DNA from 3 places in the Streptomyces sp. NPDC059679 genome. Region 1 is predicted to be linked to each of the others. Evidence: riboswitches for the same ligand, from Rfam matches in the RefSeq annotation. Region 1 holds a riboswitch; each other region holds the start of a gene.
The links. Region 1 has a riboswitch for ZMP and ZTP ahead of ACFV2X_RS47415 (bifunctional 5,10-methylenetetrahydrofolate dehydrogenase/5,10-methenyltetrahydrofolate cyclohydrolase). Riboswitches for the same ligand answer to the same signal wherever they lie in the genome.

Region 1 (7,053 bases):
GGCACTCCACCACATCATCAGCAGCCCATGCCGCATCGGAGCCATCGCCAAAGCCACCCTCGTCCTCAACAACTCATGGCGATGACTTTCACTGAGAAACCTCACTGAGCGCTTCAGTTGACCGGTTTCGCCAGGTGCCGCGCTCAGCACATGTCCGGGCTCCCCCGCTGGCAACTCGTTGGCATCACATAATCCTGAACGCGTCATTCACGCTCCAGGCAGGATGTCTCCGTGCATCACATCCTGTGCGGGCTCGCCGACAATCCCGCCCTGTCGTCCGAGCTGGTCGACCGGCTGATATCCATCGCGGACGACGACATCGCCACGGGCCTCGCCTGTCGCGCGGACCTCAGCCGTGCGCAGGCGGTCGCGTTGGCCGAGCGCGTCGACGAGAGCGCGGTGCAACTCGCGTACGGGGGTCGGCTGACCGCTGCCGACGTCGATCCCTCCGTCTGGCCGGATGCCGCCCTCGCCCTGCTCGACCAAGGTGTCGGCCGCCCGGAGTGGGCGCGTGTCCTCGCGGCGGATCCGGCCCGTGAGCGTCGGGAGAAGCTGGCAGCCTGCCGCGGCCTCCCGTGCGACGTGGTGGACACGCTCGCGGCGGACCCGGACGTACGTGTCGTCGCCGAGCTTGCGTTGTGGACCACCCCAGACATGGCCGCAAGGCTCGCGGCACATCCGCACGCCGAGGTCCGCCGCGCGGTGGCGAACAACGAGGCGACACCCCCGGCCGCACTGGCAGCGTTGGTGACCGGCGAGGGGCTGCCTGCGGCGCGACGCTGTCTGGTCTGTGACCGCGAGAAGACCCCTTTCGTTCACGATCCGCAGTGTCCACGGCCCGACTGCGATCTGCTGCCGGGCGCCTCCTGCGGCGGCTCCCACGAGTCCACCGTCCACGCCATGCGGGAGGCTGCACTCCGTAACCCTGCCACCCCCGTCGATGTCGTCGTCGGCTTCGTGGACCATCCGTCGATGCAGTTGCGCTGGGCGCTCGCCGCCCGCCAGGACCTGCCCCGGCATGCCTGCGCACGGCTCGCCTCGGACTCCACTCCCGGTGTCCGCGCCGACCTTGCCGAAAATCCCGCGATCGACGATGCCCTCATCCGCGCGCTGGCCGGCGACCGTGACCCCGACGTACGCCGCAGGCTCGCACACCATCCCCGCGTACCGCTCGATGTGCTCACCCACCTGGCTCGAACCACCAGGATCGGCACCACCCTTCTGCCCCGTATTGCCACCTCCTCTCCCACCGAGGTCGAAGAGCTGGCCACGTCACCGGACCCGGCCACCCGAATGCTCGTGGCCCAACGACGCGATTTGCCGCCCGAGATACGCGACCGGCTGGCCGACGACCCCGACGCGAAGGTGGTCAACGCCCTCGCTCCGCACCCGGGCCTCACCGAGGCGCAGTTGCGCACCATGGTCGATCGACACGGTGTCCGTGTCCTGGTCAAGGTGGCGACCAACCCGGACACGCCCCCTGCGCTGCTGGAGGACCTGCTCCGGCACGAACCAGCGGTGCGGAAAGTGTTCCGTGAGGTTGCCCGACATCGCGGGGCGACGGCCTCGGCGCTGCTCGCCTGCCTGGCGGACAAGCGGGCGAGACCCATAGCCGCGGGCCACCCGGCACTCCCGCCACCGGTCATCGCAGAGCTGCTCACCGACACGGACCGGCAGGTAGCGGAAGCAGCGGCAGCCAACCCGTCCCTGCCACTCGCCGTGATGTCGGATCTGGTATGCCAGCAGTGAGCGCACCGCCCGCCGAGTCGACCACCAAGTAGCCCTCGACGGCGATGAGCTGCCGCACCTTGAGGAACATCCGCACTCCTCCCGCCGTCTGCCCGACCCATAATTGCCTTTCGTGCCCTGCCGAGCGGAAGCTAGTGTTCGCGCAGCGAGTGACTCACGAGGAGCGAAGACATGGTCGGCAGTCCGAGCACGCGTTGACGTCTGAGGCCGTGAGCGGCCTGTCATCGCGTGCTGCCCTTAACGCGCGGCATAGCGAGCCTTCCTTTCCCGCTGCCTGAAACGGTCGGTGCATCTGTCGAGCGCCGGTTGGCGGGTCTCGTCTTCGGTCATCCGAGGGGTCCCTGTGCCGTCTTCTTCCTCCGCTGTATCCGATTCCGGTCGACCTGCTCCGTCAAGCCTGTGGCGGGACGGCGACTTCCGCCGGCTCTGGGGTACTGACGGACGCCGGTCGGGCCCTGGCACTGGGCGCCGCCGCCGTGGCCGGCCTCCTCGGTGCGCTCGGCCTGCCGGCGCTGCTCGTGGTTGCCTTCGCCATCGGGGCTCTGTCCGTGTTCTTCGACGTGGCATACCAGGCTTCTTCGGTACGGCTGGTGAGACGCGATCAGTTGGTACGGGCCAACAGCGCGCTCGAGGGCAGTCGGTCCGCGGCGCAGATCGGCGGTCCCGCCGTCGGCGGTGCATTGGTGTCTGTGCTGTCGGCGCCGATCGCTGCCGCCTCCAGCGCAGTGTTTTTCGCGCTGTCGTTCCTGTCGATCCGACGGATCGGTCGCCGCGAATCCATCCCGGAAGGCCCGGAACGTCCACCTCGGGTCTGGCGGCGGATCCATGAGGGCCTCCGCTTTGTCGGCAGTGACATCTCGCTGCGGACTGTGTGCCTCGCATCAGCCGCCTTCCAGGATCGCCTCTGCATTGACGAACTTGGATACATGGAACTCGACCGGCACGGCGCCGAACTCCTCTTCCAGGTGCTGACCGAGCGCGAGGAAAAGACCAGCGTGGCCATCGCCTCCAACGAGTCGTTCGGCGGCTGGACGAAGACGTTCACCGACCCGCGTCTTTGCGCCGCCATCGTCGACCGGCTCACCTTCAACGGCGCCATCATCGAGACCGGCACCGACTCCTACCGCCTCGCCGCCACTCGAGCCCGGGCCGCAGAACCCGCTAAGGCCGGCTGACACATTCGCAGGCCACGCCTCCTCGACGGCTCACCACCCTCACGGGCGGCGAGCCGCCATCAGAAGTCAATGAGCTGCTCGCGAGGCCATCACTGGTGCTGCATTCCGAGCTGGTTCGCGGCGGCTTCCACGGTCTGCGCGAGCAGGACGGCAATGGTCATCGGCCCGACGCCGCCGGGAACCGGAGTGATCAGACGAGCTCGAGTGAGGGCGGTGTCGTAGTCCACGTCGCCGACGTTGCCCGGGTTGTAGCCGGCGTCGATCACAACCGCGCCAGGCTTGATGTCCTCACCGCGGATCAGCCGAGGCCGTCCCACGGCTGCCACCACGACGTCTGCCTCCCGGACGACCGCCGACAGATCAGTCGTGCGGGAGTGACAGTAAGTCACCGTTGTGTCCTTGGCGAGCAGGAGCATCCCGGCCGGTTTGCCGAGAATCGCGCTGCGCCCCACCACCACGGCGTGCTTGCCGGCGAGTTCGACGTCGTACGCTTCCAGCAACCGCATGATCCCGCCCGGAGTGCAGGACACGAAGCCCGGCAGCGCGAAGCTCATCGCGGCGAAGGAATGCATCGTGACCCCGTCGACATCCTTCTCCGGAGCGATGGACTCGAACGCCGCTCGCTCGTCGATGTGCGGGCCGCAGGGGTGCTGGAGCAGGATGCCGTGCACTTCCGGATCGCTGGACAGGTCCGCGAGGGTGTCGATCAGCTCGGCGGTCGTGGTGGCGGCGGGCAGACCGATATGCCGGGACTGGATGCCTGCCTTCGAACACCGCGCTCGTTTCATGCGGACGTACGTGGCCGACGCGGGATCCTCTCCCACCAGCACCGTCGCCAGACAGGGACTGGTCCCCGTGCGTCGTGAGATCTCCGCCGACTTGACAGCGGCCTCGTCGACGATGCGTTTGGCGAGGCTGGTGCCGCCCATGAGCTGGGCCATCTGAGTCGGGGACATCGTTGCCCTCCAGGCGTTGCTGACCACTCGCCCAGGCGCACGGCATCGACGTCTCGTCAGGCCGCTCCCCGGTGGTGCTCCACCTCAGCGCCAGTCGCGGCCCACGCTGAACTGTAGTAGACGCAGCATGCTCACACCGATCAGCGCCCTCGGGTGGCAGCGACTTGCGAAGGCCCATCCCCTCTGCAGTGACGTCACTTCACGTGAACATTCCTGACGCGTCCACACGCGAGATGCCTCCCAAACTCACAGACAAATGCTGCTGCTGGAAGTGACCGAAGCCATACGGTCAACTTCGTCTTCGGGACCTTCAGCCAGCTGGTGAATGTCACGGTCATGGCCGTCCGGCAGACCGTTACTCCGGACGGGATGCAGGGCCGCGCGGCCGCGACGATCAACTTTGTCGGCATGGGGCTGACCCCGCTCGACTCGCTGCTCGGCGGCTTTCTCACGGAAGTGTGGGGGACGCGCACCAGCCGACGGACGCTTCCTGCCCCGCCGGAGACTCCGGACCCGTCTGCGTGACGGCTTCTATCGCCGCGAACAGCCGACATAACTCCGTCAGCGATCGTAGCCATCGCTGTGCGGTTGCCTCGGTCTCCTGGGCCTCGAAGAGGCTCGCGCCGAGTTCATCGCTGGGGCCCGGCCTGAGACGACCGATGAGGTTCGGTGCGTACGTGCGCACGCAGCCCCTGCGGGCCGAACAGGATGAGAAGCTCGACCACGCCGCCATCGGCACTGCCCAGCCAGTGCGGCAAGGAGGTGTCGAACTCGGCTGCCTCACCGGGCGGCAACGTCAGGTCGCGCTCGCCGATCACGAGTCGCAGGTGGCCGTTGAGCACATAGAGCCATTCGAAGCCTTCATGGGTCTGCGGGGTCGGTTCGAGCGGTTCTGGCCGGGCGGGGATGATCATCTTGAAGGCGTGCACCCCGCCCGGTCGCCGGGACAGGGGCACAAAGGTCATCCCGTACCGTCTGATCGGCTTGAGGTGGATCCGGGGGTCGCCGGTGCGCGGGGCACCCACGAGGTCGTCCAGCGGAACGTCGTAGATACGGGCCAGCGGCAGCAGCAGTTCCAGGCTCGGCCGGCGCTGCCCGCTCTCCAGCCGGGACAGGGTGCTCTCCGACACGCCGGTCGTCGCGGCGAGGTCGGCGAGGGTGATGCCGCGGTCACGGCGCAGCGCACGGAGCCGCGGCCCCACCGCGTCGAGCACGTCGTCCGTCTTGGGATCCATGAGGCCCATCTTGCCGTTACCGCAAGTTTTCGTGCCAGGTCGTGGTGTGCCTGGCAAGACTGGGCGCCCACCGACACAAGGAGTCTTGATGAGCACCACCGATGCGGTCGCGTTCTGGGACGGCGTCTATGCGGCCCGGCCCGCAGCCGGCAACCCGCGGCCGAATGTTCGCCTCACCGAGACGGTGACGGGCCTGGCGCCCGGTGACGCATTGGACCTCGGATGTGGCGACGGCGGCGACGCGCTGTGGCTCGCCGGCCAGGGATGGCAGGTCACCGCCGCCGACATCTCGCCGGTGGCGGTCGAGCGGCTCGCCGCCCTCGCCTGCGCACACGGCCTGGGCGCCCGCGTCATCGCCGTACACCACGACTTGCACACGTCTTTCCCGCCCGGCGGATTCGACCTGATCTGCGCCCACTATCTGCACACCCCCTGTGACCTGGACCGGGCAACCGTCCTGCGCTCGGCCGCGCACGCACTGCACCCGGGCGGGCGGCTGCTGGTCGTCGACCACGGCTCGACCGCTCCGTGGTCATGGAATCAGGACCCCGATACCCGGTACCCGAGCCCGCAGGAGGTCGCCGCCGGTATCGGTCTGGCCCCGGAGACGTGGACGGCCGAGCGGGCCGACGCACCGCGCCGGATCGCGACTGGCCCGGGCGGGCGCACCGCCGAGGTCACCGACCATGTTCTCCTCATCCGCCGCACCGCCTGACGCGGTGGTCGGGGCTCCCGACGACGAAGGAAGGTGACCACTGTTGCCCGGCACCACGCGCCACAACCGCCGCAGCGACACCCCGCCGCCCCGGACCGGAAGCAGCGAGATCGAGGTCCTACGCACATTTCTCGACTACCTCCGGACTTCGATCGCTACGAAGGTCGACGGTGCCCCCGAGCCGCAGGTGCGAACAGCCGCAGTGCCGTCGGGTACGAACCTGCTCGGCCTGCTCAACCACCTGACTTTCGTCGAGCGCTCGATGTTTCTCGGGGACGACGTCACCAACTGGCAGGCGACGTTCCAGGCCGCACCGGCGGACAGCGTGGCCGATATCGTGGCCCGCTACCGGGAGGCGGTCGAGCGCGCGAACGACGTTCTCGACGGATGCACCGATCTCGGCGCCCCCGTCCCCCGACCGCGACCGGGGCGCCCCGCTCCCAGCGTCCGCTGGGCACTGACCCACATGATCGAGGAGACCGGCCGTCACGCGGGCCACGCGGACATCCTCCGTGAACTGATCGACGGCTCGACCGGCCGCTGATCCGCCTTCTCCCCCGGCGAACTTCTCCCCCGGCGAAGTGAGGGGGCTCAGCAACTGGGCGAGCGCGGAGCATTACGCGGGCCGAGGGCCGCATCGCTCTTCCCACGCTGCGGCGGCGCTGTTCGCAAGCCAGGACCACTACAACGCCGTGCTGGATCTCGACACCTCGGCCAAGCCGGCAACCCGACCATTGCCACCTGGATCGACTGGGAGATCGGTGCCCGGCAGCGGTTCTGGGACTGGTTCGACGCCGGCATGCCCGACACGGCCCTACTCGGCCTTCGACAAGAAGCACGGTGAGTCACACGAGCAGATGCACCCGGCCACGACGGGCACTCTGGCACCGGTACGGCGCGGCGCGGGGCGTTGATTGCTAGACCTTGAAAGTCTAGTCTTGGCGGGACGCGCCGTTACCGGCACCCGATGGAGGAAGCGTGAGAGCCGCCCACAGCACGGCGCGCCCTGGCCGCCTGGTCTGGATGGACACGGACCTGTGGAAACAGCAGGTGAAGCAGCGAGCCGAGGACGACGGTCTGGCCCGCGCCCGCTCACGGGTCCTTGAGGCGCTCCTGACGGCGTACGCCGAAGGGTCGCTCGACGCGCCCGTTCCGGTCGGCAGCACATTCGGCACGGCGGAGCGGGGCGGATGCCGCGTCTACCTCGATGAGAGCGTGTGCGA
Region 2 (7,053 bases), on a different contig from region 1:
TCGACGAGACCCCGCTCGGCGACTTCCTCGCCGAGGTGCTCGACCACCCGGAGCTGGCCGCACCGCTGCCCAAGGCCACCGAGGCCGTGGCTGAGTTCACCTTCCACGACAAGGAGTGCGGCCTGGTCAGGATCGGCCGGGGCGCCACCCGTACCTCGATCTTCGGCGGGACCGACTTCCCCGACGTACACGCCATCTCCTCCGGTCTTTCCACCAACCCGACCTTCCTCAAGTGGCGCAAGGGCGGGGCGATCCTGGACTCGCTGCGGCTGTCCCCGCAGTTCTTCTCCACCGGCCACTTCCGGGCCGAGGACCTGGTGCGCACGTCCGACGGCTGGCGGCTGTCGGCGGAGGTCCGGGCCGCGTTCCACCTGCCGCTGCCGCCGCAGCACCGGCGCGCCGACGGGCTGTACCCGCTGACCGACGACGGCCGGTTCTGGTCCGCGATGGACTTCCCGTACCGGCCCAAACAGTGGCGCACCCTGCGTACGGAGGTGCGGCTGAGGGAGTCGGGCGGCGGCTGGGACCTGGACTTCTCGGTCGGCCCCTCCGAGGTCCCGCTCGCCCTGGAGCTGTGCTTCCGTCCCGGCGGCACGCTCGGCGGCGTGGAGCCGGTCGCCGGCCAGGCGGATACGTACCAGCTGGTGAAGGGGTACGGGACGTACACGGTGGGCGATGACGTGATCACCTTCGGGCCGGGCAACGGCAGCGGCCCGCGTCAGCCGGCCACCGTGGACGCGGGGGAGCGCTACAGCTGGATGGCCGGCAGCCTCAATGTCTCCGGTATCCGCGTGCTGATCACGGGGCGCGCGCCGCTCAACTACCGCCTGACACTGCGCTGACGCACCGACCGCCCCGTGTCCGCTCTCCGACCCCTTCTCTCTGTGGACATGGGCGGGCCGGGGCGGCTAGCGTATAGAAAGCGCTTGCTATGACCCTGGCGACGTCTGAAGAGGACCTCGGTGAGGAGAAGAAAACCGTGACACGCAAGACAGTGCGGATCGCCATGAACGGTGTGACGGGGCGCATGGGCTACCGTCAGCACCTCGTCCGCTCCCTCCTCGCCATCCGCGAACAAGGCGGCCTCGACCTCGGCGACGGCACCGTGCTGTGGCCCGAGCCGGTCCTCGTCGGCCGCCGGGACCACGCCCTCAAGGCCCTGGCCGAGCGCCACGGCCTGGACCACTGGTCCACCGACGTCGACGCCGTCCTCGCCGACGACTCGATCGACATCTACTTCGACGCCCAGGTCACCGCCGCCCGCGAAGAGGCCATCAAGAAGGCCATCGCGGCCGGCAAGCACATCTACACCGAGAAGCCCACCGCCACCGGCCTGGCCGGCGCCCTGGAGCTGGCCCGGCTCGCCGACGCGGCCGGCGTCAAGCACGGCGTGGTCCAGGACAAGATCTTCCTCCCCGGCCTGCTCAAGCTGAAGCGCCTCATCGACGGCGGCTTCTTCGGCAAGATCCTCTCGGTGCGCGGCGAGTTCGGCTACTGGGTCTTCGAGGGCGACTGGCAGAGCGCCCAGCGGCCCTCCTGGAACTACCGCGCCGAGGACGGCGGCGGCATCGTCGTCGACATGTTCCCGCACTGGGAGTACGTGCTGCACGAGCTCTTCGGCGCCGTACGGACCGTCCAGGCACATGTCACCACCCACATCCCCACCCGCTGGGACGAGCAGGGCAAGCCGTACGACGCCACCGCCGACGACGCGGCCTATGGCATCTTCCAGCTCGAAGGCGGCGCCGTCGCGCAGATCAACTCCTCCTGGGCGGTCCGCGTCAACCGCGACGAACTGGTCGAGTTCCAGGTCGACGGCACCGAGGGCTCGGCCGTCGCGGGGCTGCGCCGCTGCCGCGCCCAGCACCGCTCCGCCACCCCCAAGCCGGTCTGGAACCCCGACATCCCGCTCACCGAGAGCTTCCGCGACCAGTGGCAGGAGGTCCCGGACAACGAGGAGTTCGACAACGGCTTCAAGGCACAGTGGGAGCTGTTCCTGCGCCACGTCGCCCTCGACGAGCCCTGGCACTGGGACCTGCTGGCCGGCGCGCGCGGCGTGCAACTCGCCGAGCTGGGCCTCAAGTCGTCGGCGGAGGGCCGCCGCCTGGACGTACCGGAGCTGAGCCTGTGACCATCCACCTCCCCGCCGAGGGCGGCGCCACCCGCCCGTACGAACCCCGCACCGAACCCGCGGCCTTCGCCCCCGGCGGTGCGCCGCTCGCCTCCCGTACGGTCTTCTCCGCCGCCCACGTCGTCGCCGACCCGTACGCCGATGTGACCCCCGACAGCCCCGCCGCCGTCGACTGGGACGCCACCCTCGCCTTCCGCCGCCACCTGTGGTCCCACGGTCTCGGCGTCGCCGAGGCCATGGACACCGCCCAGCGCGGCATGGGCCTGGACTGGGCCGGCGCCGCCGAGCTGATCCGCCGCTCGGCCGCCGAGGCCAAGGCGGTCGGCGGCCGCATCGCCTGCGGCGTCGGCACCGACCAGCTGCCGGTCACCGAGCTCGGCTACCCGTACAGCCTCGACGAGGTCAGGGCCGCGTACGAGGAGCAGCTGGAGGTCGTCGAGACGGCGGGCGCCCAGGCCATCCTCATGGCCTCCCGCGCCCTGACCGCCGTGGCCAAGAACCCCGACGACTACCTCGAGGTCTACGGCCATCTGCTGCGCCAGGCCGCCGAACCGGTCGTCCTGCACTGGCTCGGCCCCATGTTCGACCCGGCGCTCGAAGGCTACTGGGGCGCCACCGACCTGGACGCCGCCACCCGCACCTTCCTCGACGTCATCGCCGCCCACCCCGACAAGGTCGACGGCATCAAGGTCTCCCTCCTCGACGCCCAGCGTGAAATCGAGCTGCGCCGCCTCCTCCCGGACGGCGTCCGCTGCTACACGGGCGACGACTTCAACTACCCCGAACTGATCGCGGGCGACGACCACGGCTTCAGCCACGCCCTGCTCGGCATCTTCGACCCGCTGGGGCCGCTGGCCGCCGAGGCGGTGCGCAGGCTTGACACCGGCGATACGGCGGCCTTCCGCGGCCTGCTCGACCCCACGGTCGAGCTGTCCCGCCACCTCTTCCAGGCCCCGACCCGCTTCTACAAGACGGGCGTCGTCTTCCTGGCCTGGCTGGCCGGCCACCAGCCGCACTTCACGATGGTCGGCGGCCAGCAGTCGTCCCGCTCGCTGCCGCACCTGGCGCGGGCGTACGAACTGGCCGACGGCCTCGGCCTGTTCCCGGACCCGGGCCTCGCGGAGTCGAGGATGAAGGCCCTGCTGACGGTGTACGGAGTGACGCAATGACCGGTGTGAGCGGCGACCTGACCCGCCTGAGCCTCAACCAGGAAACGATCAAGCAGTGGTCGCTGCCCGAACTGGCGGAGGGCTGCGTCAAGGCGGGCGTCCCGGGCGTCGGCCTGTGGCGCGCGCCGGTGCAGGAGTACGGCGTGGAGGCGGCCGCGAGGCTGATCCGCGACGCGGGCCTGGCCGTCACCTCCCTGTGCCGGGGCGGCTTCTTCACCGCCATCGACCCGGACGAACGCGCCGCCGCCCTCGCCGACAACCGCGCCGCCATCGACGAGGCCGCCACCCTCGGCACCGACACCCTCATCCTGGTCTCCGGCGGCCTCCCACCCGGCAGCCGCGACCTGTTCGCCGCCCGCGAGCGCATCGCCGACGCCCTCGCCGAACTCGCCCCCTACGCCGCCGACCACGGCGTCCGCCTGGCCATCGAACCGCTGCACCCCATGTACGCCTCCGACCGCTGCGTCGTCTCCACCCTCGCCCAGGCCCTCGACCTGGCCGAGCGCTTCCCGGCGGACCAGGTGGGCGTCGTCGTCGACACGTACCACCTGTGGTGGGACGACACGGTGGCGGACCAAATCGCCCGCGCGGGCGCCGGCGGCCGCCTCGCCTCCTTCCAGCTCGCCGACTGGATCACCCCCCTCCCGGAAGGCGTCCTCCTGGGCCGCGGCCAACTCGGCGACGGCGCCGTCGACTTCCGCTGGTTCCGCGAGCGCGTCGACGCGACGGGCTTCGACGGACCGATCGAGGTGGAGATCTTCAACCCGGCCCTATGGGCGCGGGACGGCGCGGAGGTTCTGGCGGAGGTGGCCGACCGCTACCGGACGCTGGTGCTCCAGCGGCTGCCCGCTTGATCAGATGACCGGCGGTCGGCCCAGCCGGGTCATCCGCCATACGGTGGCCCACCGCATCGGTCGACGCGGTGGGCACGGGGTGCGCAGGCCCTCGGCGAAGCCGCCGAACCACGCCCGCAAACCGGCCGCCGACCTGGTGCGGACCATGGTCAGCGCGGTCCAGGTTCCCAGGTATACGGGGACGAGGAGGGCGGGAAGGTGCCGTTTGGCCAGCCAGACCCGGTTGCGGGCGACCATACGGTAGAAGACCGCGTGCCGGGTCGGCGATGTCCACGGATGCTGGAGCACCAAGTCCGGCTCGTAGAGCACCTTCCAGCCCGCGTCCAGGGCCCGCCAGGACAGGTCGGTCTCCTCGTGGGCGTAGAAGAACGGCTCGGGCCAGCCGCCGATTTCCTCCAGCATCCGCATGGACAGGCCGTGGCCGCCGCCGAGGAACGTGGTCACCCACCCGCCGCGCATCGGATCCGAGCTACGCAGACGGGGGACGTGGCGGCGCTGGGTGCGGCCCCGCTCGTCGGCGATGCGGAAGCTCACGATGCCCAACCGCGGGTCGGACTCGTACAGCTCCACCAGCCGGGTGAAGACGTCCGTGCTGATCAGCAGCCCGTCGTCGTCCAAGTCCACCACCACATCGACATCCCCGAACTCCTTCAGCCGGGCCAGGGCGGCGTTCCGGCCGCCGGCGATGCCCAGGTTCTCCGGCAGTTCGACACCGGTCACCCCGTCGGGGAGAAGCGGCAGCGGCGAGCCGTTGCCGACGACCACCACCCGCGCCGCGGGGGTGTCCTGCTTGGCGACCGAAGCGAGCAGGGCGGTCAGTTCGGCGGGCCGAGTGCCCATGGTCAGGATGGCGACGCCAACGCGCGGGTTACGCACGGGTGAACTCCGTTCGTCGGATCCGGTGCGGGTGATGCTAGCCGCCCCGGGGACCGGCCATCGTCCGCCGCCGAGCGGCGTCCCTCCCTTACGGTGGACGCGGGCCGTGACTGGCGCTGAGGTGGAGCACCACCGGGGAGCGGTCTGACACCGGTTGTCGATGCCGCGCGCCTGGGCGACTCATGTGAGTGCCTCAGGAGTGGCGTATGGACCGGACCCGAACAGCTCGCCTGATGGACGGCACCGGCCTGGCCGGTCGCATCATCGAGGACACCGCGAAGGCCGCCGCGGACATCGCACGGCGCACCGGGACGGCGCCCTGTCTGGCCACCGTCCTGGTCGGGGAAGACTCGGCCTCGGTGACCTATGTCCGGATGAAGCGTGCCAGGTGTCGGAAGGCGGGGATCGAGTCACGGCAGGTGGCCCTGCCTGCGTCGGTGAGCACCGGCGTCCTCGTCGACACCGTCACCGCGCTGTCCCAGGACCCGGGGGTGCACGGGATCCTCCTGCAGCATCCCGTGGGACCTCATATCGACGAGCGCGCCGCCTTCGAGGCGATCGCCCCGGAGAAGGACGTCGACGGCGTCACCATGCACTCCTTCGCGGCCATGGCCTTCGGCCTGCCCGGCTTCGCGTCCTGCACCCCCGGCGGCATCATGCGGCTGCTGGACGAGTACGACGTCGACCTCGTGGGCAAGCACGCGGTCGTCGTGGGGCGCAGCGCCATTCTGGGCAAGCCCGCCGGGATGCTGCTGCTCGGCCGGGACGCCACGGTCACGTACTGCCACTCGCGCACCGCCGATCTGTCGGCGATCGTGCGGGAGGCCGATGTACTGGTGGCCGCGGTCGGCCGTCCGCGGTTCATCGCCGGGGCCGATGTGAAGCCGGGAGCCGTGGTGATCGACGCGGGGTACAACCCCGGCAATGTCGGGGACGTCGACTTCGAGACCGCGCGGGAGCGGGCGAGCCTGATCACGCCCGTCCCGGGCGGGGTCGGCCCCATGACCATCGCCGTGCTGCTGGCGCAGACGGTGGAGGCGGCGGCACGGCAGCTGGCTGTCCGGAGCTGAGCGCGGGTCAGGCCGACAGGGCCGTACGTCGTCCGGCGCGGTGAGCCTCACACGCGGAGTCCTGGCTCGCGGAGCTCGAACCACACCCGCTTCCCCGTCTGGTTGCCGTCCGCGCCTGTCCATGCCACGTCCCAGGCGTAGGAGAGGTGGTCCACGAGTTGTAGGCCGCGTCGAGTCTCATCTTTGATGCTTGCTTGACGGATCTCGGGATGCCCGCAGGGATCGTCGTCTCGTACGCCGACGATCACGCGGTCGTCCTGGATGGTCACATCGATGTGCATGTCCGGCACCTTGGTGTGCTGTACCACATTGGTCACCACGTCCGAGGCGCAGACCTGTGCGGCGTCGACCAGGTCGGGATGTCCCGTGACGAGCAAGAGTGATGCGAGGAGATCGCGGACCACCTTTGGGCTGGTCGGGCAGTTCGGGGTGGTGAGGTGGTAAATCTGGGCTGGGTGGGCGTCGATGCGTGGGGCTCTGTCCAATGCGGCTGTGCTCATTGCGTCTCCCGGCGTGTGCGGAGGGTTGAGCGTTCATTTGCGACGCGACCGTAGGGCGAAGATCTGACGCGGCACAAGCTTGATGCGGATGCTTCACGCCTGTGGGTGACACGAAGTGGATCCGCGCGACGGTGGCGCGCCACACTGCTTCGCACGCAGGCCGATTGATGAGAGGTAGCGATGCCAGCCAGAAGCAACCCCACCGTCCGTCAGGCGCGGTTGGGATCGGAACTGCGGAAGCTTCGCGAGGCGGCCGGGTTGCCCGCCCGCGCGGCGGCGGAGATGATCGGGGGCAACCAGGCAAAGATCAGCCACGTGGAGTCGGGGCGCTGGGGTGTCAGCGCCGAACGAGTCCGACGCCTTGCGGCGTTCTACTCCGCCGCTGACGAGACATTGGTGGACGTGCTGTGTGCGATGGCTGAGGAGCGTGGCAAGGGCTGGTGGGAGGAGTAT
Region 3 (7,053 bases), on a different contig from region 1:
CACCGGACCGGGGCCCGACGGGCCGGGGCCGTCGCCGAAGGGGTATTCGCGCTCCAGCCGCCAGACCCCGTCCGCGCCCTGCTGATAGAGCGCGAAGCCCTCGATCGTCCAGGCCGCCTCGAAGTCCTTCAGCTCCGCGTACGCCCGGTCCATGGCCTCCTCGTCGATGCCATGGGCGATCGTGACGTGGGGGTGGTAGGGGAACTGCAGCTCACGGGCACACGGCCCGGAGGCGACCCGCACCCGCTCCTGGAGCGCCGCGCACTCCTCGACGCCCTCGACGATCTTGACGTAGACGACCGGGGACAGCGGGCGGAAGGTGTCGGTGCCCTCCAGCCGCATCGTGAACGGCCGGCCCTCGGCCGCGACCGCCGCCAGATGGCGCTCGACGCCGGGCAGCGCCGAGGAGTCGACCTCGGTGGGCGGCAGCAGCGTGACGTGGGTGGGGATGCCGTGAGCGGCAGGGTCACCGAAGCCCGCGCGCCGCTGCTGCAGATAGCTGCCGTACGGCTCCGGGACCGCGATCGAAACGCCGAGCGTTACGGTCCCCACTGCGTTCTCCCTCCTGGCCCTCCCGGGCGTTGTGGGCCTGATCCGCTGTATCCGGTGTATCCGGTGTCAGTGTGGCGGCTGGGCCGCCTTCGCGGCTAGGTTCACCGGTCCATCGGCGCACGTACCCACGGCCCCCGCGAAGGGGGCGTTGGGACATCGGCCGGTGATCGAGGTGATCGAGTAGTGCCGATCAGTGCGAATAGTGCCGGTCAGTGCTTGGCGGGCAGGAAGCCGACCTTGTCGTAGGCGCGGGCCAGCGTGTCGGACGCGACGGCGCGGGCCTTCTCCGCGCCCCTGGCCAGGATTCCGTCCAACGTCTCGGGGTCCGCGAGGTATTCCTGCGTACGCTCGCGGAAGGGGGTGACCCACTCGACCAGTACGTCGGCGAGCTCGGTCTTGAGCGCACCGTAGCCCTTGCCCTCGTACTTCCGCTCCAGGTCGGCGATCGTGGTGCCGGTGAGGGTGGAGTAGATGGTCAGCAGATTGCTGACGCCGGGCTTCTTCTCCTCGTCGTAGCGGATCTCGGTCTCGGTGTCCGTGACCGCGCTCTTGATCTTCTTCGCCGAGACCTTGGGCTCGTCCAGCAGGCTGATGATGCCCTTGGGCGTGGACGCCGACTTGCTCATCTTGATCGCCGGGTCCTGAAGGTCGTAGATCTTCCCGGTCTCCTTGACGATATGCGGAGCGGGAATGGTGAACGTGTCGCCGAAGCGCCCGTTGAAGCGCTCGGCGATGTCACGGGTCAGCTCGACGTGCTGACGCTGGTCCTCGCCGACCGGGACATGGTTGGCCTGGTAGAGCAGGATGTCGGCGACCTGGAGGATCGGGTAGGTGAAGAGCCCGACAGTGGCCCGGTCCGCGCCCTGCTTGGCCGTCTTGTCCTTGAACTGGGTCATCCGGGACGCCTCGCCGAAACCCGTCAGACAGTTCATCACCCAGGCGAGCTGCGCGTGCTCGGGCACATGGCTCTGGATGAAGAGGGTGCAGCGGTCCGGGTCGAGCCCGGAGGCGAGCAGCTGCGCGGCGGCGAGACGGGTGTTGGCGCGCAGCGCCACCGGATCCTGCGGCACGGTGATCGCATGCAGGTCCACGACCATGTAGAAGGCGTCGTGGGTCTCCTGCAGCGCGACGTACTGCCGGATCGCACCGAGGTAGTTCCCGAGGTGGAACGAGCCTGCGGTGGGCTGGATACCGGAGAGTGCACGGGGACGATCGAGGGCCATGGCACCCATTCTCTCAGGTGTGGAACCGGTCTCGGTCCGCCGGTGTATGAAAGGTGTGAGGACTCGTGAGAGGGCGCGGGAGGGGGGCCTCGCCGTGCGGAAGACGGCAAGGGCGCAGTCGGCTGGGGCCGGGGCCGAGACGGCGTCGGCCGAAGCGGAGACGGTTTCAACCGAAGCGGAGATCATCGCGCGGGTGCGCGCCGGGGACACCGAGGCGTACGCGGAGCTGATGCGCGCACACGCACCGATCGCCCATCGCACCGCCGTGCTGCTCGGGGCGGGCCCCGACGCGGAGGACGTGGTGCAGGACGCCTTCGTCAAGGCGTATCTCGCCCTGGGGGGATTCCGGGACGGCGCGTCGTTCCGCCCATGGCTGCTGCGGATCGTGACCAACGAGACCAGCAACCTGCTCCGCTCGGCGCGCCGCATGCGCACGGCGGTGGGCCGGGAAGCGGCGCTGGTCGGCGGTGCCGGCCGCGGCGGATCCGAGCCGGCCATACCGGAATCCGCGGACCCGGCGGTGGCGGCGCTCGCGGGCGAGCGGCGGGCCCGACTGCTGGCCGCGCTGGACGAGCTGAGCGAGCCACAGCGGCGGGTGGTCACCTACCGCTATCTGCTGGATCTGGACGAGTCGGAGACCGCGCAAGCGCTCGGCTGGCCGCGCGGCACGGTGAAGTCCCGGCTCAGCCGTGCGCTGAGGCGGCTGGAGGGACTGCTGGCGGAGGGGGAGGAAGGAAGGCGGGAAAGTGACGGAGCGGAATATGAAAAGGACCGCGGAGAGGGGCTCGGGGTCGCCCGCGAAGGGCACCGAGGCTGTGGCCCGGACCGGGGACGGGGACGGGCGCCTGCCCGACGAGTTGCGGGCGCTCGGGCGCGCGCTGGAGTCTCCCCCGCTGGGCGGGTCGCCGGTGGACGGAGAGACGCTGATCGAGCGGGTGATGGCGCGGATAGTGGGCGCTTCGGCGGCCGCCCCCGCGACCGCTCCGGACCGGGACGGGCGGGTCCAGGTCCGGGCGGACGAGCAGTGGCGGGACCTGCCCGGCCTGACGGCCGGACAGGGCTCCGCGGACGACCAGCCCGGGCCCAGGCCGGAGGGCTCCCAGCCGGAAGGGTTGAGCCCGGACGAAGTCAGCCCGGACGAGGCCAGCCCGGACGAGGTCAGCTTGGACGAAGTCAGGCCGAACGACGTCAGGCGGTCGGCAGACCGGGGGCGGGGTAGGCGGCCATCAGCTCGGCGACCTCGGCCCTGATCTTGGCGAGCGTTTCCTCGTCGCCGCTCCCGGCGGCACCCACGCCCCGGTCGATCCACTCGGCGACGGTGGCCATGTGCTCGGTGCGCAGACCGCGCGAGGTCAGGGAGGGGGTGCCGATCCGGATGCCGGAGGGGTCGAAGGGCTTGCGCGGGTCAAAGGGGACGGTGTTGTAGTTCACCACGATCCCGGCCTGGTCGAGGGCCTTGGCCGCGACCTTGCCCGGCACGTCCTTGGGCGTGAGGTCCATGAGGATCAGGTGGTTGTCGGTGCCGCCGGAGACCAGGTCGAAGCCTCGGGCGAGCAGGGCTTCCGCAAGGGCTTGGGCATTGGCGACGATGGCGTGGGCGTAGTCGCGGAAGGCGGGCTGGGCGGCCTCGTGCAGGGCGACGGCGATACCCGCGGTGGTCTGGTTGTGCGGGCCGCCCTGCAGCCCGGGGAAGACGGCCTTGTCGATCGCCTTGGCGTGGACCTCGCGCGACATCAGCATCGCGCCGCGCGGCCCGCGCAGCGTCTTGTGGGTGGTGGTGGAGACGACATCGGCATGCGGCACCGGGGAGGGGTGGGCGCCGCCCGCGATCAGCCCGGCGATATGCGCGATATCGGCGACCAGCACCGCGTCCACCTCCCGGGCGATCTCCGCGAAGGCGGCGAAGTCGATGGTGCGGGGCACCGCCGTCCCACCGCAGAAGATCACCTTGGGGCGCTCCTTACGGGCCAGGTCGCGCACCTCGTCGAAGTCGATCAGCCCGGTGTCCTGCCGCACCCCGTACTGGACACCGCGGAACCACTTGCCGGTGGCGGAGACGCCCCAGCCGTGGGTGAGGTGGCCGCCCATGGGCAGCGACATGCCCATCACGGTGTCACCGGGCTCGGCGAAGGCCAGGTAGACGGCGAGGTTGGCGGGCGAGCCGGAGTACGGCTGCACGTTGGCGTGCTCGACCCCGAACACGGCCTTCGCGCGGTCCGCCGCCAGGGTCTCGACCTGGTCGATGACCTGCTGGCCCTCGTAGTAGCGGCGGCCCGGGTAGCCCTCGCTGTACTTGTTCTGGAGCACCGTGCCGGATGCCTCCAGAACGGCGCTGGAGACATAGTTCTCGCTGGGGATCATGCGCAGGGTCTCCGCCTGCAGCCGCTCCTCCGCCCCCACCAGCGCGGCAAGCTCCGGGTCGGCCTCCGCCAGTGCGGGATGAGAGAGGAAGGGGCCGGGGGAAGAGGCGGAGTCGGAATGGGAGAGGGGCTGGCTCATTGGTGTCCTCCGGGCGATCGGTCGGTTGGTCCGGTCGAAGTCCCGGGGTGCCCAGGCGGGCGGCACCTCGTGATGGTCGCAGCCGCACACCGCTTCCTCGTGGTCTCTTCCACGTTCGCCAGTCACGGCGTGCGCTCCCACTCTAATCGGGGTGCGGTTTCGGCCCAGCCGGGCGTCGGCTCATCTTGGCCTTCGGGCCGGACAGGGGCTCGTCATGTCAGCTTCCGAGTAGTTCGACGAGGTGATCGTCGAGGTCGGCGACGAAGTCCTCACGCCGCCAGGGCCGCAGTTCCCTGCGTGCCTGCCGCAGCCGCAGCGCGGGCACACGCCCGCCGGTACTGGCGGCGGAGTCGACGCAGCTGTGCAGAAGATCCGCGGCTTGCTCAGGCGCGTCCAGCCGGATGCAGGCCAGGGCCTGATCGGTGGAGACGATGGCCCGCTGTACCCGCTCACGCGGTGTGCCGAGAGCCGCCACGCTATCGGCGAAGAAGTCGTGAGCGACCGCCGCGTCTCCGACGTACAGCTCACACAGCCCCTCGAAGCCGCGCAGGTGGTCCGGGCTGAAGCTGGCCGGCGCCGGATCGCCCTCGCCGTTGCGGTCGAGGTCGTACCAGGCAAGCGACAGCGCAGTCTGCGCGTGCCGCTCGGACCCCGCTCGGGCGGCGACCTCGGCTTGTAACGCATGCGCTCGGGCCCGCACGCGGACACTGTCGCCCGTACGCGCATCACGCACCGCGGCGTCGACCAACCCGCGGGCCGCTTCGATACCGGGGGCGGAGTACAGCGTGACCAAGGCGTGGCTCATGTGGACGACGGCCCGGCGCCACCGAGCGTCGAGTTGTCCGGCCGTAGCCGTGGCGGCCGCGTACAGCGCGCGGGAGGCTTGGTCGTCCCGGGTCTCGAACGCCAGCCGCCCGCCGAGGGTGTACGCCTGCACCGCGACCGTGCGCAGCTCAGGTAACAGGGGGGCGGGGACAGCTCCGAGCAGGAGCCGCCGACAGGACTCGATCACGGGGGCGAGCAGGAGTTGGAGCCGAGCGAAGGGCAGCGAGCCGACGTGCGCGTTGACGTCACCCACGGCCGTCCGTAACCCGTCGAGCAGGACCTCATCGACGCGCGTCGGATCGGTGAGCGCGGCGGCCATGGACAGTCGGGTTGCGGGCCCGAGTAGAGCGAGCAGACCGGTTCCATCATCAGTGGCCGTACGCATCAACAGCGCGCGCAGATCGCTCAGCCGGGCTTCCGCCTCTCCCAGACGGGCCAGCGCGTCAAGCAGTTCGGCGAAGTCGCTGCCCGGCCCGAGTGCGATATGCCCGTCGGCGCCTCGGGCGTAAAGATGCACGAGCAGAAGCTGATACCGGTCGCTGGGGAGGATGGGGCGCGTAGCGCTCTCCCACCGGGCCACCGATCGCTGCACGCTCGCGGCAGATGAGTCGAGGGGCTGGCCAAGGCGGCGCGCTGTGGCGATGAGTGCCCGTGAGGTTTCGGCCAGAGACCATCCCCGTGCCTTCCGAAGGGACTTGAGGGCAGCAGCACCGAGGAGCATTTCGCGCGTGCTCATGGCCTCATCATGCCGGTGATTCGCGTCACACGGGCACGATCAGATGAGGTTTCCCCTGTTCGGCACCGTAGTTGATGGTTTGCCAGGTACCAGAAGTACCCTGCGGGCCAGCGAGGGGGAACCCGATGACCATGTGGGAGTGGTCGACCATCCAGCGGTTCCGGGCGTGGAATGCGGGCGCATCGAGCCGGTCGGCGCGCAATTCGACGATCTCCGTGATGCGGTTGCGGCTGCGGGTGATGGCTTGCTGCGCCTCGGCGGGCTGCTGCTGAACGGTACCGGGTACGACGATCGTGATCTGTGAGGATGCGTTGCCCGCCAGCCAGAGCAGGGCGAGGGAGTCGATGCCCGTGGCCCCGCCGAGGTAGAAGCTCGCGTTGGGGTCTACGAATGGGCCAAGGTAGTCGGCGAACAGTTCAGCGTAGCTCGCGAGATCGCGATGCGCTGTCGACCGCGTACCGGTGATGGCCACAGCCCGGGTCATGATCCACTCCGTGTCATAGGTTGTCATATCCCGCCGCGGTTCACGGTGCGGTGATATCGATGCATGGACGCATCCCGTTGCCTCGACCTGGCTGAACGCCTGAAAGCCTACGGACCCGAACCGTGGGCACCGCCAAGCGGCCGTGGCACGGAGCTGCAGCCCGCTGGCCGTTCTTGGGACGTCGTGCGCGTTCCCCTCTCCATCGGCATCGGTAAACACACCCTCGACCTGCTGGGCGAGGCGACGGGCGCGGTCATCAAGAACCCCTTCGACAAGGTCTTCTACTGGTTGATCGCGCCCGGCTCAGCCGCCGGATGGGACATGAGCGCGCTACCCAGCATCGAGGTCTGGGGAGCGACCGCCTATATCGAGGTACCCGCCATCGACTCCCGTAGGGGGCCCGGGGTGCGCTGGCGCGTACCGCCCCGGGACGACCGGCATCTCACCGACCCGACGGCTCTCCTCGCCGCGCTGAAGATCGCCACGAGCGCGGCGCTGGGCCCACGTGAAGGGGCCGCCCGGTGACCGAATGCTGCTATCGCTGCGACAAGCCCACCCGCGAGCCGATCACCGTGCTCCGCCCGGCCGCTTCCGGGCCCGGCTGTCTGCGGCATCTGTGCCCGGAGTGCAACCGCCGACGACCGCACCCCGACGCCGACCTCTACACGGTGCTCGTAGCCCTGCAGCACGAGAGGCAGACGAGGTGACCGTCCCCGTCGGCACCCGGCGGATGT

Region 2: linked by a shared signal. The riboswitch ahead of ACFV2X_RS03885 (bifunctional 5,10-methylenetetrahydrofolate dehydrogenase/5,10-methenyltetrahydrofolate cyclohydrolase) and the one ahead of ACFV2X_RS47415 (bifunctional 5,10-methylenetetrahydrofolate dehydrogenase/5,10-methenyltetrahydrofolate cyclohydrolase) in region 1 are both predicted to bind ZMP and ZTP.
Region 3: linked by a shared signal. The riboswitch ahead of glyA (serine hydroxymethyltransferase) and the one ahead of ACFV2X_RS47415 (bifunctional 5,10-methylenetetrahydrofolate dehydrogenase/5,10-methenyltetrahydrofolate cyclohydrolase) in region 1 are both predicted to bind ZMP and ZTP.

The regions. Positions count from the first base shown of each region.
Region 1 is NZ_JBHWES010000079.1:7,545-14,597, reverse strand. It holds gene ACFV2X_RS47430 (hypothetical protein) at 232-1,749, shown strand; partial or broken gene ACFV2X_RS47425 (MFS transporter) at 2,181-2,645, shown strand; partial or broken gene ACFV2X_RS47420 (ATP-binding protein) at 2,646-2,924, shown strand; gene ACFV2X_RS47415 (bifunctional 5,10-methylenetetrahydrofolate dehydrogenase/5,10-methenyltetrahydrofolate cyclohydrolase) at 3,014-3,880, opposite strand; ZMP/ZTP riboswitch at 3,903-3,988, opposite strand; partial or broken gene ACFV2X_RS47410 (MFS transporter) at 4,166-4,405, shown strand; gene ACFV2X_RS47405 (helix-turn-helix domain-containing protein) at 4,510-5,115, opposite strand; gene ACFV2X_RS47400 (class I SAM-dependent methyltransferase) at 5,204-5,830, shown strand; gene ACFV2X_RS47395 (DinB family protein) at 5,874-6,374, shown strand; gene ACFV2X_RS47390 (hypothetical protein) at 6,809-7,053, shown strand, end outside.
Region 2 is NZ_JBHWES010000002.1:302,691-309,743, reverse strand. It holds gene ACFV2X_RS03910 (hypothetical protein) at 1-842, shown strand, start outside; gene ACFV2X_RS03905 (Gfo/Idh/MocA family protein) at 980-2,131, shown strand; gene ACFV2X_RS03900 (dihydrodipicolinate synthase family protein) at 2,128-3,300, shown strand; gene ACFV2X_RS03895 (sugar phosphate isomerase/epimerase family protein) at 3,297-4,154, shown strand; gene ACFV2X_RS03890 (glycosyltransferase family 2 protein) at 4,155-5,030, opposite strand; ZMP/ZTP riboswitch at 5,127-5,214, shown strand; gene ACFV2X_RS03885 (bifunctional 5,10-methylenetetrahydrofolate dehydrogenase/5,10-methenyltetrahydrofolate cyclohydrolase) at 5,237-6,100, shown strand; gene ACFV2X_RS03880 (ATP-binding protein) at 6,148-6,600, opposite strand; gene ACFV2X_RS03875 (helix-turn-helix domain-containing protein) at 6,781-7,053, shown strand, end outside.
Region 3 is NZ_JBHWES010000038.1:103,368-110,420, forward strand. It holds gene ACFV2X_RS33020 (2'-5' RNA ligase family protein) at 1-552, opposite strand, end outside; gene trpS (tryptophan--tRNA ligase) at 762-1,775, opposite strand; partial or broken gene ACFV2X_RS33030 (RNA polymerase sigma factor) at 1,957-2,502, shown strand; gene ACFV2X_RS33035 (hypothetical protein) at 2,537-3,025, shown strand; gene glyA (serine hydroxymethyltransferase) at 2,964-4,274, opposite strand; ZMP/ZTP riboswitch at 4,317-4,410, opposite strand; gene ACFV2X_RS33045 (hypothetical protein) at 4,492-5,835, opposite strand; gene ACFV2X_RS33050 (DNA-processing protein DprA) at 5,861-6,319, opposite strand; gene ACFV2X_RS33055 (hypothetical protein) at 6,503-6,844, shown strand; gene ACFV2X_RS33060 (hypothetical protein) at 6,841-7,026, shown strand; gene ACFV2X_RS33065 (hypothetical protein) at 7,023-7,053, shown strand, end outside.